Regions from separate parts of the Nonomuraea mesophila genome, predicted to be linked through region 1. Evidence: riboswitches for the same ligand, from Rfam matches in the RefSeq annotation. Region 1 holds a riboswitch; each other region holds the start of a gene.

Region 1 (5,650 bases):
GGTCGCGCAGTGCAGGACCCACTCGGTACTCACAGGCAGCTTCACGCCACGAGTCTATCGAAGTTATTATGGATCCCTTTAGTCCATAATTAAGGGGATCACCATGCGGATCGCAGTCGCCGGCGCGACCGGGAACATCGGGGCACTCACCGCCGCCACTCTCGAACGCGACGGACACGAGGTCGTGCGCATCAGCCGCTCGCTCGGCGTGGACCTGGCGACCGGCGAGCCGGTCAGAGGTCTCGACGACGCCCTGACCGGCGTGGAAGCGGTCATCGACGCCCTGAACGCGCCTCCGGCCGGCCCGGAGGAGACGGTGGCGTTCTTCGGCGCCACCACGCGGAACCTGCTGGCCGCCGAGGAGCGGGCCGGGGTGCGCCACCACGTCCTGCTGTCGATCGTCGGGATCCACCGCGTCGAGGGCAACGCCCACTACGCCGGCAAGCGGGAGCAGGAGCGGCTCGTGGCCGCCGGGCCGGTGCCGTGGACGATCGTGCCGGTCACGCAGTTCCACGACTTCGCCGAAATGGTGGCGAGCTGGACGGAGCAGGGCGGCGTCGCCACGATCGCGCCGCTGCTCGTGCAGCCGATCGCGCCCGCCGACGTGGCCGGCGTGCTCGCCGAGATCGCGACCGGCGAACCGCGTGGACGGTGCGCCGACGTCGCCGGTCCCGAGCCGCAGGACCTGGTCGACATGGCCCGGCGCACGCACCAGGCACGGGGACGTACGGTGCGGCTCGTGCCGACGTGGTCGGGAGTCTTCGGCCCGGCGATGGCGGGGGACGTGCTGATGCCCGGCGAGGGTGCGCGCATCGCGCCGACCACTTTCGATGCCTGGCTGGCGGAGCAGCGGTGAACGTCCAGGCCGGCTTCCCGGCGGCGCGGGCACCGACCTGCGACGCCCGCTTCATAGGGGGCCTGCGTACGGTGCCGGGAAAATTTTGCCAAAACTCTGGAACGCCTGCACACGCGGCGTTCCAGGGCCTTCTCAGGTAAAAAACACATTGCATGGGGATTTATACCGCTTGCAGCGCTTATGGGGTGGTATATACCTTTCTGGGGATTACGGCAGAGGTCAGCGGTGATCGTTCGCCCGGCCCTTTGCCGCGACATTGACAGGCCGAATCCGCACAGCGCGGAACCGGGGACCCACCTTTCCGGGGTGAATCGCACGCCGGCCGACGGCCGCGTGCGTAGGGCACTTCCACGTCCGAACCCGTCAGCTAACCCGGTAGGCACTTGGAAGCAAGGAGTCGATCCCCCCATGCGCGAACTCACGCGACGTCTCAGCCTTTCCGCCGCCGGCGCCCTGCTGGCCGGAACCGCCGCGCTCTCGGGCGCGAGCGCACCCGCGTACGCGGACCCCGTCGAGCCGGGCTCGGCCCAGGCGGCCGAGCAGCCGACGCTCACCTACGGCCAGGACGTGTCCAACTACCAGCCGCAGCACGACTGGGCGGCCAGCCCCGCGCAGTTCGGCATCATCAAGGCCACCGAGGGCACCGACTTCCGTGACGCCGCCTTCTCCCGGCACTGGAGCGAGCTGGGCAAGAAGGGCATCGTGCGCGGTGCGTACCACTACGGACACCCCGGCAACGACCCCATCGTCGAGGCCGAGCACTTCCTGTCGGTGGTGCACGCGCAGCCCTCCCAGGCCGGCGACCTGCTGGTGCTGGACCTGGAGACCACCGACGGCAAGTCCGTCGAGGAGGTCAACGCCTGGGCCAAGGCGTGGCTGGCGCACGTGAAGGCCGAGACCGGCATCACCCCGATGTTCTACAGCGGCTGGAACTTCGCCGACACCTACGGCAAGGGCCTGGCCGAGTACCCCCTGTGGGTGGCCCACTACAGCAAGCCGAAGGGGACGGTGACACCGCCGGCCGACTGGAAGTCCTGGACCATCCACCAGTACTCCGACTCCCCCATCGACCAGAACGTCTCGGCGCTCTCCCCCGACGAGCTGCGGGCCCTGGGCCGCGCCTCCGCCTGACCGAGCGCGCCTGACCGAGCGCGGCTGACCGAGCGCGGCTGACCGAGCGCGGCTGACCGAGCGCGGCTGACCGAGCGCGGCTGACCGAGCGCGGCTGACCGGGCGCGGCTGACCGGGCGCGCGGAGGGCGGGCCGGCCCTCCGCGCGCCGGTCAGGTCGCGTACGGGTCCTGGCCCGCGCGGATGCGTCCCGCCATGGCCTTGAGCGCATCCAGCGCGGCCAGGTACGTCAGCGGGCCGAACGAGACGCGGGCGACGCCGAGGGAGGCCAGCCTGCCCAGGTCCATGCCGGGCATGCAGGACACGTTGACCGGCCCGGCGACGGCCTTGACCAGGTCGCCCACCACCTCCTCCGACGGGGCCAGGATGGGGAAGACGCAGTCGGCGCCGGCCTCCAGGTAGCGGCGCCCGCGGTCCGCGATCTCCTCGACCGAGGTCGAGCCGGTCAGGAACACGTCGACCCGCGCGTTGATCACCAGGTCGGGCCCCGCCTCCCGCAGCGCGGCGATGCGCGCGGCCTGCGTGCCGGCGTCGACCAGTCCCCCACCCTGGTAGTCGGTGTCCTCGATGTTGAACCCGGCCGCGCCGATGGCGGTGAGCCGTTCGGCGAGCTCATCGGCCGGCAGGCCGTAGCCGCCCTCGGCGTCGACGGTCACCGGTACGTCCACGGCCCTGATGATCCTGGCGGCCATGTCGAGCATCTCGTCGACGGGCGCCTGCTGGTGGTCGCCGCGCCCCAGCAGGGCGGCGATGGACGCGCTGGCCGTCGCCAGGGCGGGGAAGCCTGCCTCGGCCACGACGGTGGCGCTGCCCGCGTCCCACACGTTCGGCAGGATCAGCGGGTCGCCGGGTTTGTGCAGGGCACGCAGGAGATCGGTACGGGTGCTCGACATGATCGTTCCTTGCCTGTGAGGGTCATGTTGCTTCCATGACTCCCGCGGCCTTCACTGCGTGACACCTTTGCGGTGTGATCCGCGGCACAGCGGCGGCCGTCAGTGCTCGCCCGGCCCGGCCGGCCGCCGTTCCAGGGCGGAGTGCCGGCGGCTGTAGACGAAGTAGATGACCAGCCCGAGCAGGAACCAGGCGGCGAAACGCAGCCACGTCACCGGGTCCAGGAAGGTGATCAGCCAGATCGAGAAGAGCACCCCGATGGCCGGCACGACGGGCATCCCTGGCGTGCGGAACTCGCGGTGCAGGCCGGGCTGCCGGTAGCGGAGCACGATCACGGCCAGGCACACGACGACGAACGCCAGCAGGATGCCGATGTTCGTCAGCTCGGCGGCCTCCTGGATGGGCAGGAACCCGGCGATCACGGCGGACGCGGCGCCCACGATCCAGGTGACGCGCGTGGGCACGCGCCGTACCGGGTGCAGTTTGGCGAACCACTGCGGCAGCAGCCCGTCACGGCTCATCGAGAACCACACGCGGGTGACGCCGAGCATGAACGTGAACATGACCGTGAGGATGCCGATGATGGCGCCCACCGCGATCAACGACGCCAGCCCGGACAGCCCGACCGAGGCGAACGCCGAGGAGAAGCCGCTCTCTGGGTCGATCTCGCGGTAGTTCTGCATGCCGGTCAGCACGAGCGTGGCCAGCACGTACAGCACCATGGCGATGATCAGCGAGTAGATGATCGCCTTGGGCATGTGCCGCTGCGCGTCGCGTGACTCCTCGGCCGCCGTGCTCATCGCGTCGTAGCCGAACACCGCGAAGAACACCGTGGCGGCCCCGGTGATGGCCCCGCCGATCCCGTACGGGAAGAAGGGGTGGTAGTTGGCGGTGTTGATGTGGAAGAAGCCGACCACGATGACGAGCAGCACGACCGCGACCTTCAGCGCCACCACGAACGTCTCGAACCGGGCGGCGGTGCGCATGCCGAGGTTCAGCAGGAAGGCGATGAGCAGGCACAGCAGCACCGCGAACAGGTCCACGACGCGGCCCTCGCCGGTGCCGGGCGCGCCGAGCATCCACGCGGGCAGCGCGAACCCCAGGTTCTGGACGAGGAAGCCGAAATAGCCGGAGATGCCGATGGCGACGACCGCGACGATCGCGGTGTACTCCAGCAGCAGGTCCCAGCCGATGAACCAGCCGACGATCTCCCCCAGGACGGCGTACCCGTAGGTGTAGGCGGACCCGGCCTTCGGGATCATTCCGGCGAACTCGGCGTAGGACAGCGCGGCGGCGGCGCTGGCGACGCCCGCGATGAGGAACGACACCAGCACGGCGGGTCCCGCGGTCTCGTTGGCGACCGCGCCTGCCAGCGCGAAGATGCCCGCGCCGATGATGCCGCCCACGCCGATGGCGGTCAGCTGCCACAGTCCCAGGGTCCTGGCGAGCTCCCCCTCGTGCTCTGTGGCGATCTGCTCCACGGGTTTGCGCCTGAAGACGCCTCGCGAAGTGACCATGACGCCTCCCAGCCGATCGCGCCCCCGTGCATCCGCCTTCCCACCTGCGGCGTCAAGTAAGCCCACGCGCCGGGCAAGGGCGCGCGGGCGGCACCCGGCCGTGCTGCCGCCGCCCGCACCCCCGGGCGAGGCTCAGGGCATCTTGTACTCGGCCGCCTCGCCGCAGTAGCCGGTGCCGATCGGCGAGTTGGTGTAGCGGCACACCTGGACGACCACGCGCTCGATGGAGGTGACGCCGGTCGCGTCGGACAGCCCCAGCGAGACCTTCACGGTCGCGTCGTCCGCCTTCTGGGTGCCGGAGGCGACGACGGTGTCGCCGTGGTAGGCGGTGAAGGTGACCACGGAGTGCATGTCGTCGGGGGCGCAGATCGACAGGGGGTCGCTGTCGGACAGGGTGCCCTCGACCTGGACGGCGGGCCGGATGACGGGCCCTTCGACCCACTCCAGCGTGCCCTCGGTGACGCCGTGGCGGCATCGGTCGCCGGAGTCGGCGGCGAACTCCACCGTGGCACGGGCGCTTGCGGGCTGCGCCGTCAGGAGGAGCGCGGCGAGCGCGGCGGCGAGCGCCGCCCATGAGCGTGAACGCATGGTCGTGACCTTCCGTGTGACGGGGTGCTTCCGGGCCCCATCGTCGATCATGGGCGGGCGATGATCCAGAGCCGCGGGCGTTTCTGCGCACGGTTGCAGTGGCGGTTGCGGTGGCGCTTGCTGTGGCGCTCACAGGGACGCTCGCAGGGACGCTCACAGGGGCGCTCGCGCGCGAACGGAGCAGCGCCGGATCCGGCCGCCGTCACGGGGCCGACTTGATGTTCTTCATCGTGAAGTTCGAGGTGACGCCCCTGACGCCCGGGATGGTCATGACGTACTGGCTGAGGAAGGCCTCGTAGGCGGCCAGGTCGGCGACGGCCACGCGCATGAAGTAGTCGGGGGTGCCGAACAGGCGGCGCAACTCGACGACCTCCTCGGCCTGCGCCAGGGTGCGCTCGAAGCGCTCGACGGTCCCCGCGTCCTGCGAGTCGAGGGTGAGGTCGATCAGGACCTCGAAGGACCTCCCCACGGCGGCGGGGTCGATGACGGCGCGGTAGCCGCGGATGACGCCGTCGGCCTCCAGCCGCTGGACACGTCTGAGGCACGGCCCGGTGGTGAGACCGACCCGATGGGCCAGCTCGACGTTTGTCAGCCGTCCTTCGCGCTCCAGCTCAGCGATGATTGCTCGATCTATGGCGTCCACAGTGAGAACATTGCACCACGAGCCG
Region 2 (5,650 bases), on a different contig from region 1:
TCACGGTGGCGGGCAGGCGGGGCAAGGGGGTGTCGGTGGAGGTGCGCAACCCGCTGCGGGCCCGTCCCGGCCTGCGCATCCCCGGCGCGGGCGCGGGGCTCATCGGGCTGACGGAACGCGCCGAGCTGGCGGGCGGCAGGCTGGAGCACGGCCCGACGCCGGAGGGCGAGTTCCTGGTACGCGCCTGGCTACCGTGGCCGGCGAAGAAGACGACTCGGGAGGACGCATGACCACTCCGGCCGGCGGGCCGATCAGCCTGCTGATCGTCGACGACGACGCGATGGTGCGGGCCGGGCTGTCGATGATCCTCGGCGGCGGGGGCGACATCGAGATCGTCGGCGAGGCGGGCGACGGCTCCGAGGTGCCGGCCATGGTGGCCGAGCACCGTCCCGACGTGGTGCTGATGGACATCCGCATGCCGGGCGTCGACGGGCTCACCGCCACCGAGGCGCTGCGCCGCACCTCCTCGCCGCCGGAGGTGGTGGTGCTGACCACGTTCCACGCCGACGCGCAGGTGCTGCGCGCGCTGCGGGCGGGGGCGGCCGGGTTCCTGCTGAAGGACATCGCGCCCGGTGACCTGGTGCAGGCGATCAGGAAGGTGGCCGCGGGCGAGCCGATCCTGTCGCCGGCGGTCACGCGGCAGCTCATCACGCACGTGTCCGACGGCGGCGCGGACCAGCGTACGGAGCGCGCGAGGAAGTTGCTCGACCGGCTCAGCGAGCGGGAGCGGGAGGTGGCGACGGCCGTCGGCCAGGGCAAGTCGAACGCCGACATCGCGGGCGAGCTGTTCATGAGCGTGCCCACGGTCAAGGCTCACGTGTCGCGCATCCTGACCAAGCTCGACCTCAACAACCGGGTGCAGATCGCGCTCCTGGTCTACGACGCGGGTTCGTAGCGGGGGCACCGCGCGGCCGGTGCCCCGATCGTGGCGTTCTCCGGTCGGCGGACCGCTGGAATTCCAGCTTTTCGCGCCGGGTGCCCGTGACCAGGCCGGCCGGCGCCCCCACCGGGCCTGTGGCGCGGCCGTTCCGTGCCAGGCCGGCGCGGGTCCCGCGCGTTGCGGCGGGGTCACGAGCGGACGGTACGACGCCGGGCCGCCACGGCCGGCCCCCTGGTGAGCACCCGTGCCGGCGCGGCCCGCCGCCCGTGACCAAGCGCTTGTCCACAGTGGAGTGGCCGTTACGGTCAGGTACGCGGCAGCCGTACCCTTGTCTGAAAGGGCATGTCACGAAGGGACAAGTGGGATGAGTTCAGCGGGTGAAGGCCTGTCTCGCCCGCTTCCCGAGCAGGTGCGGCTGAATGTCGTCGACTTGGCGTCTCAAGTTCTCGGCACGCTGCCCGCTGCCAGCATTCCGCCGCCGCTTCGTGGCATCGCCAAGTTCGACCCCCGCAAGCGGGCCAAGCTGGCCGGCGCGCCCATCGCGGCGCAGCTGGAGAACGACAAGAAGTTCCGCGAGCTGGTCGCCGAGTCGGTGACCGCGGGCTGGCCAGAGCTGGTCGCCTCGCTCGCCGAGGGCAACGTGCCGCCCGCCGCCGACCCCGTGCTCGTGGCCGCGGCCGCCTATCTCACGCGCCCGCCCGGCTGGGCGGAGATGATCGAGACCGCCCGCGCCGACCTGGAGCAGTCGCTGGCGGCCGCCGAGGGCTCCGAGCGCGAGGAGGTCGTCACCCGGCTGCGCGAGCAGCTCGCCGCGCAGAAGAGCGCGGCCAAGGAAGAGACCGACCGCCTGCGCGGGCAGGTCAAGGCCGCCCGCGCCGAGAACTCCGATCTGCGCCGCAGGCTCCACGACGCCCGCGAGCGGGCCAAGGCCGCGGTGCGGCGGGCCGAGGAGATGGAGCGGGCCGCAGAGGATGCGCGCACGGCCGCCTCGGCCGCGGGCAGCGCCGGCGAGTCCGAGCTGCGGCGGCTGCGCGAGCGGCTGACCGACGTGGAGAAGCAGCTCGAAGCCTCGCGCCGGGCCGCGCGTGAGGGCAGGAGCATCGAGGACTCTCGCATCAGGGTGCTGCTCGACGCGCTGCAGGACGCCTCCGCCGGGCTGCGCAGGGAGCTGGCCCTGCCCACCACGATCAGCCGGCCGGCCGACTCGGTCGCCGCGGTCACCGGAGAGCGGCCGGGCGTGCGCGTGCCCGCGCGTGCGCTCGCCGACGACGATCCGCAGCTCCTCGACCAGCTGCTCGCGCTGCCGCAGGTCCATCTGATCATCGACGGCTACAACGTCACCAAGACCGGCTACGGCACGCTCACCCTCGCCGACCAGCGCAACCGGCTGATGACCGGGCTGGGCGGGCTGGTGGCGCAGACCAGGGTCGAGGTGACCGCGGTGTTCGACGGGGCCGAGCTCAACGCCCCCGTGCAGGTCGTGGCGCCGCGCGGGGTGCGGGTGCTGTTCAGCGCGCCGGGGGAGATCGCCGACGACCTGATCCGCCAGCTCGTACGCGCCGAGCCGCCCGGCCGTGCCATCGCCGTCGTCTCGTCGGACCGGGAGGTGGCCGAGTCCGTCAGGCGGATGGGAGCCAGACCCGTTCCTTCTGGCTTGCTGCTGCGCCGCCTGGGCCGGGCTTAAGTTACGAATTGGTATGTTCGGGTGAGACCCCACCCGCCACTTCTGTACTATTTCGCCCCAGTAATGATCCCTGGGAGGCGACGCAGTGAGGTTTGGCCGGGTGCCGGTGGCCGTGGGTCTCGCGTTCGGGCTGGTGGTGTCCCCCATGGGCGCCGCGCTCGCTGATCCGAAGCCCACCATCGGGCAGGCCAAGGCCAAGCTCGACAAGCTCAACGACAAGGCCGACAAGGTCGTCGACCGTTACAACGCGGCGACCGAGCGCTACAAGAAGGCCAAGGGCTCCTACACCAAGCTGAATAAGAGCTACAAGCGCAAGCTCCGGACGGTCGCCGACCTGCGCGTCGAGATCGCCGACATGGCCGCCAGCGTCTACCGGGTCGGCGAGTACGCCACCTCCCTCCCCGGGCTGGTCGGCTCCGAGAACCCGCAGGGACGGCTGGCCGGGATGGCGCTGGCCGGGCAGATGGCCAAGGAGCGCTCGGAGAAGCTGGCCGCGTTCGACCGGGAGAACCGCGGGCTGAAGAAGCAACGCGACAAGGCGCAGGACGCGCTGCGCTCCGCCGACGAGGTGCGCGGCCAGGTCGAGAAGGAGCGCAAGGAGATCCTCGGCCTCATCGCCAAGCAGAAGAAGCTGCTGAAGAAGCTGGGCGCCTACCGGACCGGTGACCCGAACAGCACCGGCATCGAGTACACCGGATCCGCCTCCGGGAACGCCGCGGCGGTGCTGCGGTTCGCGTTCGCGCAGGTCGGCAAGCCGTACGTGTTCGGCGGGACCGGGCCAGGCGGCTACGACTGCTCGGGGCTCACCCAGGCCGCCTGGCGGGCGGCGGGCGTGTCGCTGCCGAGGACGACGTGGTCGCAGTGGTCGTGGGGCGCCAGCCGCAGGGTGTCGCTGAACGCCCTCCAGCCCGGGGACCTCATCTTCAGCGAGGGCCTGGGGCACGTCAGCATCTATGCGGGCAACGGCAAGATCGTCCATGCGCCGCAGACGGGCGACGTGGTCAAGGTGGTCAGCCTCTCCGCCTACGGCCGCAGCCTCGTGGGCGCCGTCCGCCCGTAACCCTCCTACGACGCGGCATCGTTGCCACCGTGAAGTCGCCCTGCGGGCGGCTCGCGGCCGTGTTCCGCCACGTTCCGCCATCAGCTGATCACCGCGGGTCTCGCGCGCAGGACGCGAAGAGTGTGACAAAAGCGACATATGACCCTTGACAGACGGGCGTGGCCAGAAGTGTGAGTAGGGTCACTTTTTGGTAACGGCGCCCCTGTTTCAGCAGGGGTTCCGGATTTTACTGACACCTTTTTGGATCTTTACCGGCTGACTGCGCTTTTGCCGATCCTTGACCGTACGACGTAGCTTCTGGCGTCGTCGCGGTGCACAAGCCATGGCGCCGCGGCCCCGCATCGGTCCCTCCCGATGTGAAGACAGATAAAGATCCGCTGGTCATCGCCGCGATATCCCCATGGCACACCTGTCTGACCGGGGCGATGGCCTGCCGAATCCGTGCAGCCAGGAGGCACGGAACCGGGGACCCAGCGATCCCAGTTCCCCAGGGATCAGGGGTGAATCGGCGCGCCCATCGCGCCGTAGGGCGACTTCCAGGCCCGAATCCGACAGCTAACCCGGTAGGCGTTCGTGGAAGACCCAAGGAGAAATCCTGTCTACCTCCCTGCATAACCCCCGTCTGTCCCGCCTTGCCCTGCGTGGCGCAGCGCTCACGATGACCGTGACGGCCGGAGGTCTGGTCCTCCATGCCCCGGCGGCCCTGGCGGCGACGACGAGCGACACGGCCGGCGTCTCCTCGGTGAGGGCGGCCACGGCCGCCACCACCGCGAAGTCGGCCAAGGCCGCTCGGAAGCGAGCAGCCAAGATCGCTCGGCAGAAGGTGAAGGCCGGCAAGGCCCTCGCCGTGGCCAAGAACCAGATCGGTGACCCGTACCGTTACGGCGCCACAGGACCTGGTTCGTTTGACTGCTCCGGCCTCGTCCAGTTCGCCTGGAAGAAGGCCGGGGTGAAGCTCCCGCGCGTGGCGAGCAGCCAGTTCGCCCGCATCAGGAACAAGGTCTCCTGGAAGAACCTCAAGCCAGGCGACCTCATGTTCTTCAACGGGCTCGGCCACGTGGGCATGTACGTCGGCAAGGGCAAAATGATCCATTCGCCGCGGACAGGCGAACGGGTGCGCATCGACAAGCTGGGCGGATGGCGCAAGTCGTCGTTCGTCGGCGCGGTCCGTCCCGGCCTGTGACGAAGCCCCGCCCGGGGCCTTGAGGATCCACTCAGGACCCTGGGCGGGCTCCCGTCCCCCACCGCTCGCCGTCACTGATCCCGGCATCGTCCGCCCGCACTGCTCGCGTCACCGTTCCCGGCACCGTTCTTCGCGCCGGCGTACGCGCCGGCCCCCGCTACGATCGGCAGCGTGTCCCCGCAGGTGAGCCGACGAGCCGCGCTGACCGCGGTCCTCCTCCTCGGCCTCGCCGCCGACGCTCCCGCTCCCGGACCGCCGGCCCTCCCCGCGCGGGACCGCGACCTGTGGCCGGACGGCCAGGCCGTCGCCCGCGGAGCACGTTCCCTCGTCACCGGCCACCACGCCGCGCCCGGCACGCTCGACGAGCTCGCCCGCCGCGCCGACTCGGCGGCGCTGCGGGTCACGGCCGTGCTCGGCCGCCCCGTACGGCCCGTGGTCATCGTCCCCGACACCGCGCAGGACGCCGCCAGGCTGGCCGGCTCCGGGCCTCTCGACGGGCTGGCGGCGGTGGCCGACGACGGCAGGGTGATCGTCGTCCCCGAGTCGTTCGGCAGGCTCACGTCCCTCGGCAAGGACGTCGTCCTCACCCACGAGCTGACCCACGTCGCCGCGGGCACCGGCGGGCTGCCCGTCTGGCTCTACGAGGGCTTCGCCGACTACGTGGCCTACCGGGACGCCGGGCTGCCCGTGCGCACGGCCGCCGCCGAACTGGCCGCCGAGGTGCGGGCCGGGCGCGTGCCGGCCGCCCTGCCGGGGCCGGAGGCGTTCGCCGTGGGCGGGCCCGGACCTGGACGGCTCGCGCTGGCGTACCAGGAGGCCTGGCTGGCGTGTCGCTTCCTTTCC
Region 3 (5,650 bases), on a different contig from region 1:
GTCGTCCCGGCCGACCACACCAAGTGGAACACCGTGGGCATCAGCACCATCGCCGAACTGAGCGAGGCGGACGTGGTCATCACCGACGCGGGGTTGCCCGAGGACGCCCGTACCCAGCTGGCCGAGCGGGCCGGAGAACTGATCATCGCGGAGGGCACGCATTGAAGCGCACCATCACCCACCTGGCCGACGGCCGGGAGCTGGTCTACTTCGACCAGCGCGACGACGCCGATCGCAGCGCGATCGACCGTCGGCCGCTGGAGCCCCGGCCGGTGGCCTCCGAGCTGCGCTACGACCCGCTGACCGAGGAGTGGATCGCGATGGCCGGGCACCGGCAGACGCGGACGTTCCTGCCGACGGGCACGTCCGCCGAGTGCCCGTTGTGCCCGTCGTCGGACGCGCGGTCGACGGAGATCCCGGCCTACGACTATGACGTGGTGGTGTTCGAGAACCGCTTCCCATCCTTCTCCACAAATTTCGGGACTTATGACGATGTTGGCGGGTTGAGCGAGGTTCGTCCGGGGGTGGGGCGCTGCGAGGTGGTGTGCTTCACCTCCGACCACTCGTCCTCCTTCTCCAAGCTCTCCGACGCACAGGTACGGCTCGTCATGGAGGCCTGGGCCGACCGTACGGCCGAGTTGTCCGCGATCGAGGGCGTGGAGCAGGTGTTCTGCTTCGAGAACCGGGGTGAGGAGATCGGTATCACGCTGGCGCACCCGCACGGCCAGATCTACGCCTACCCGTACGTCACGCCCAGGACGAAGCTCCAGCTCGGTGCGGCGGCCCGCCATCAGGGCCCGGGCAACCTGTTCGCCGACGTGCTGGCCGCCGAGCGGGCCGCCGGGACGCGGGTGGTGGCCGGTAACGAGCTGTGGACGGCGTTCGTGCCGGCGGCCGCGCGCTGGCCGTTCGAGGTGCACGTCTATCCGCACCGGCAGGTGCCCGACCTGGCGGCGCTCACGGAGGAGGAACGTGCGGCGTTCGCCCCGCTCTACACCTCGGTGCTGCGGGCCTTCGACGGGTTGTTCGGCGGCGTGATGCCGTACATCTCGGCCTGGCACCAGGCTCCGGTGCGGCGGGACCGCGAGCTCGCGTACCTGCATCTGGAGCTTTTCAGCATCCGGCGGGCGCCGAACAAGCTCAAGTATCTGGCGGGCTCGGAGTCCGCGATGGGCGCGTTCGTCAACGACGTGATGCCGGAGGAGGCGGCCTGTATGCTCCGGTCACGGATCGATCAAGAATAGATTTCTACTTAAGGTCGCATGACTCGTGATCTACCACTAATATCCCGTTATGCACCGGCCGTAACAGCCGTTGCACCGCCTAATCCTGGGCGAGTTGCCCAGGAGCCGGGGACCCATCGCACCTGGGGTGAATCCACTTCGGTGGTAGGGAAACGCAGCTCCCTTACCCGAACCCGTCAGCTAACCCGGCCGGCAGAGGGAGAGGAACACCTACGTGGCGGCTTCGTCCCCCGCGAGTCTTGCCATCGGTCTCATCGCCGCCGCCGCCGTCGCCGTCTCGGCGGCCCCGGCGTCCGCAACGGCCAAGCCCAAGGAGTCGGAGCTACGGGCCCAGCTCAAGCAGCTCAACAACAAGGTCGACAAGCTGATCGAGGCGTACAACCTCAAGCGGGTCGAGCTGGCCAAGGCACAGAAGTCGGCCAAGGCGGCCAAGGCCCGGCTGGCCACCGCCGAGGAGGCGCTCACGACGGCCGAGAAGCGGGTCGCCGAGATCGCCCGGCTGCGCTACCAGAATGGCAACTCCGGCGTTCCCGCGTTCATGCTGCCCGAGAACAGCGGCGGCGCGGCCGTGCTCAACCAGGTCACCGCCGAGCAGCAGGCGTTCGTGCAGGGCGTGGCCAAGGCACGCGACCAGAAGAAGAAGGCCGCCCTGGAGGCCGCCGAGCTCGCCGGCAAGATCCGCAAGGACGCCGCCGAGGTGGCCGGCCGGCGCGAGAAGGCCGAGGACGTCATCGACGACATCGAGAAGAAGCTGCAGGACCTGGTGCCGTTCGGCACGAACCGCAGGTCGGACGGCGGCTGGGCGCCCGAACTGCCGTCCGGCTCCGACAACATCACCCCGCGCACGCGGTTGATGAAGGAGCAGATCGGCAAGAACTTCGCGCTGCCCTTCACCGTCGGCTGCTTCCGCGGCGGCTCAAGCGGCGAACACCCGCTGGGCCGGGCCTGCGACTTCATGATGAGCACGGGCGGCTCGATGCCCTCCGCCGCCAACGCCGCCCTGGGCGACCGCATCGCGGAATGGGCCATCAAGAACAAGAGCAAGCTGGGCGTCAAGTACGTCATCTGGAAGCAGCGCATCAACCACGGATCGGGCTGGAGCACGATGTCCGACCGTGGCAGCATCACGGAGAACCACTACGACCACGTGCACATCTCCATGAACTGACAAGGGAGAACCCTGTGCTCCCGCTGCTTCGCCTGCGCCGTCGTAGCAAGAAGCCGGCTGCTCGGGCTTGCGCCGGGAACCGTCGGTCGGTGGGCGACGATCTGCGGCGGTCGACCAGCCCGCTATGGCAACGCTGCGGGCCAGGCGCGTAACCGGACCTGACACTGTGCCGACACGCAGATCCGCCTCCTACCCGGGAGACGGCATCTGTTGAGGCGCGTAGTTCCGCAGTTCTGGCGTCGCCCAGGCGATCCCCGCCACGGTCACGGTCGTGAGCAGCCCGCCGGCGCAGATCACCATCCGCGGATCGAGAATCGATGCGGCGGCCCCGTGCAGCAGGTTCGCGATGTGCGGGCCTCCGAAGAGGACGACGGTGAGCAAGCCCTGGATCCTGCCGCGTATGGCGTCGTGGGTGTGTGCTTGGGTGATGGCATTGCGAAACGTGCTCAGCACGAAGTTGACCGCACCGCCGAGGACGAGCGCCGTCAGCGCGATCCACAGATGCGCAGCCGATCCGAACGCCACCACGGTGATCCCCCACGCCGCCGCGGCCGCCGCCATGAGCGCACCGTGACGCCGGGCGCGGGTGAACGTGCCGGACCACAAGGCCGCCGTGACGACTCCTGCTGGATAGGCGGCGTACAGCAGGCCGAGTTCCAGGCCACCTGCCGCGGGTCCGCCGTAGCTGTGCTGGGCGAGCTCCGGGAACAGGGCTGTCGGCATCCCGAAGACCATCGCCGCGAGGTCCACCGCCAGTACGGCCACCAGCAGCCGGCTGGCCGCCAAGTACCGGAAACTGGCCAGCACTTGGCCGATCACGGGCCGGCGCCCGCGGCTGCGGGCATCCGGATCGGCCGATGGACTGCCCGGGTGCGGTGGCAGCGGTGGCAGCTTGACGACGGCCCACACGATGGCCAGCAGCGCGACGGCGTCGAACAGGTACAGCGTGTCGAGCCCGACGAGCGGTATCAACACACCTGCCAGGACAGGGCCCAGGATCGACCCGGCGTAACGGGTCAAGGAGCTGAGGCCGTTGGCCGCCGGCAGCAGCTCGATCGGGACAAGGCGGGGCACCGTGGCACCCATCGTGGTCATGATCGCCGCAAAGGCCAGCCCTTGGCAGGCGACCAGCGTCATCAGGATGGCAACGGAGCGTCCGCCCAGTGCGGCGTGGATCCACAAGGCTGCGTACGTCAACGCCAGACCGCTGTGCGCCGCGAGCAACACCTTTCGCCGGTCCACGACGTCGGCGAGGGCCCCGACCCAAAGCGCCGCCCCGACCAGCGCCACGAACGACACCGCGCCCGCTACGCCCACGGCCGCCGAAGAGCCGGTCACCGTGAACAGTTGGGCCGGTACCGCGATCACGCTGAACGAACCGCCCACCGCGCAGACAGCCGATGCCACCCACAGCCGCCGGTAGGCCGCGATGGCCAGGGGACGGCGATCCATCGTGTGGACGCCGAATGATCGTGCCGTGCTCACCGCCCGTTGCCCCCGGCTTCGGGTGCGGCCGGTGTCTGGAGATTCACCACGTCGGCGACGACGCCGGCGATGTTGTCGGGCGCGCCGGCGGCGTACGCCAGCGCGATCAGGCCGTCCAGCGCCTGCTGAGGGCCGGCCGCCCCGGTCAGAACCTCGCGTACCTGCTCGTCCGGAACGACGGTGGACAGCCCATCGGAACACAGCAGATACCGATCACCGGCCACGGCCCTGTGCAGCGACAGTTCCGGCTGGGCTCCGCGCGTGCCGGTCAGCGCTCGTGTGAGCAGCGAGCGTTGCGGATGCGAGGCCGCTTCCTCCGAGGCCAGCCGGCCCTCGTCGACCAGCGCCTGCACGTAGGTGTGATCGTGGGTGATCCTGTGCAGCTCACCGTCGCGTACCAGGTAGGCCCGGGTATCACCGATGTGCACCAGCGCCAGCTGTGATCCCGACCACAGCAACGCCGTGAGCGTGGTGGCCACCTCACCCGACTCCGTCGACGCGGCGATTTCCCCGATGGCCCGCTCGGCTTCGCCGACCGCGTCGGCGAGCGCGCCGAGCAGGTCCTCGGCCGGCACGGCCAGGGTCTGCAACGGTTTGAACGCATCGATGGCCGCCGCACTGGCCAGGTCTCCGCCGCCCGAGCAGCGATCCCCGTCCGCCACCGCCAGCATCCCGGGTCCGGCGTAGGCGGTGTCCTCGTTACTCGTACGCACCGGTCCGGACTCCGAGCAGGCGGCGTAACGGATCCCGAGCAGGGTCTCTTCCACTGTGCTTCCTCTCCCCGACAGATAGTCGACGAGGAAAGTGGCCAGCTCGCCGCGGGCGGCGGTCTCGGTCAGCACCTGCTGCCAGTAGGCGGCGATCTCTTCGGCCGCCGCGGGTCCCGGCAGGTCGCACACTTGCCGAATACGCGCCAACGGCATGCCCAGCCGCCGCAACGAGGCGATCAATCGTGCCCGCTCCAGCTGCGCCGGATCGTAGAAGCGGTAGCCGGACTCACCGTCCACCGCTGCCGGCCGCAGCAACCCGAGCTGGTCATACAGCCGCAGCGCCTTCGGTGACAGCCGTACGGCCCGGGCGAACGCCCCGATCGTCAGCAGCACCACTCCTCCTCATCCCGGCCACCGCGGCCGGTGCCGACGATGCTGCCGCTTGCCCCAAGGGGAAGGTCAACGACAGCCGCTCGTGGCTCAGCCGCTCAGCCGAGATCGATCTTGACGGCTGCCGTACACACGCTCTGAGAAGACTCTCCGCCACGAACGGGCTCTGTGTCATCGTGGCCGCGGGTCGACGAGCCCGCCGTCGTAGGCGGCGATGACGAGCTGGGCCCGGTCGCGGGCCTGCAGTTTCGCCAGGAGCCTGCCGATGTGGGTCTTGACCGTGCCGACGGTCAGATGCAGCTGCCCGGCGATCTCGGCGTTGGACATGCCCCTGCCGACCAGGGTGAGCACCTCGCGCTCGCGTTGGGTGATGTGCCCGAGGTCCCGCGTGGCCGGGGCGGGGTGGGCACGTCGCAGGAAGTCGGCGATGAGCCGGCGGGTCACGGTCGGCGCCAGCAGCGCCTCGCCGGCGGCGACGACCCGGATGGCGGCCAGCAGCTCGGTCGCCGTGGCGTGCTTGAGCAGGAAACCGCTCGCTCCCGCGCGCAGCGACGCGTGGACGTAGTCGTCCTGGTCGAACGTGGTGAGGATCAGCACGCGCGTGCCGCTGCCGGCCGGGTCGGCGCAGATGCGCCTGGTCGCCTCGATGCCGT

Evidence for each region. A riboswitch is a leader RNA that binds a small molecule or an ion and turns the genes downstream of it on or off. The one in region 1 is predicted to bind cyclic di-AMP.
Region 2: another riboswitch for cyclic di-AMP. It lies ahead of E1295_RS41365 (C40 family peptidase); the one in region 1 lies ahead of E1295_RS45570 (glycoside hydrolase family 25 protein).
Region 3: another riboswitch for cyclic di-AMP. It lies ahead of E1295_RS19625 (coiled-coil domain-containing protein); the one in region 1 lies ahead of E1295_RS45570 (glycoside hydrolase family 25 protein).

Annotation. Positions count from the first base shown of each region.
Region 1 is NZ_SMLD01000262.1:2,299-7,948, forward strand. It holds gene E1295_RS45560 (RrF2 family transcriptional regulator) at 1-45, opposite strand, end outside; gene E1295_RS45565 (SDR family oxidoreductase) at 104-856, shown strand; cyclic di-AMP (ydaO/yuaA leader) riboswitch at 1,109-1,253, shown strand; gene E1295_RS45570 (glycoside hydrolase family 25 protein) at 1,265-1,987, shown strand; gene E1295_RS45575 (isocitrate lyase/PEP mutase family protein) at 2,139-2,879, opposite strand; gene E1295_RS45580 (amino acid permease) at 2,979-4,394, opposite strand; gene E1295_RS45585 (hypothetical protein) at 4,527-4,982, opposite strand; gene E1295_RS45590 (Lrp/AsnC family transcriptional regulator) at 5,185-5,625, opposite strand.
Region 2 is NZ_SMLD01000193.1:296-5,945, reverse strand. It holds gene E1295_RS41385 (sensor histidine kinase) at 1-230, shown strand, start outside; gene E1295_RS41380 (response regulator) at 227-895, shown strand; gene E1295_RS41375 (NYN domain-containing protein) at 1,311-2,564, shown strand; gene E1295_RS41370 (C40 family peptidase) at 2,665-3,624, shown strand; cyclic di-AMP (ydaO/yuaA leader) riboswitch at 4,046-4,209, shown strand; gene E1295_RS41365 (C40 family peptidase) at 4,283-4,807, shown strand; gene E1295_RS41360 (hypothetical protein) at 4,979-5,650, shown strand, end outside.
Region 3 is NZ_SMLD01000048.1:13,930-19,579, forward strand. It holds gene E1295_RS19615 (DeoR/GlpR family DNA-binding transcription regulator) at 1-165, shown strand, start outside; gene galT (galactose-1-phosphate uridylyltransferase) at 162-1,244, shown strand; cyclic di-AMP (ydaO/yuaA leader) riboswitch at 1,311-1,453, shown strand; gene E1295_RS19625 (coiled-coil domain-containing protein) at 1,459-2,412, shown strand; gene E1295_RS19630 (MFS transporter) at 2,602-3,864, opposite strand; gene E1295_RS19635 (MerR family transcriptional regulator) at 3,894-5,000, opposite strand; gene E1295_RS19640 (response regulator) at 5,169-5,650, opposite strand, start outside.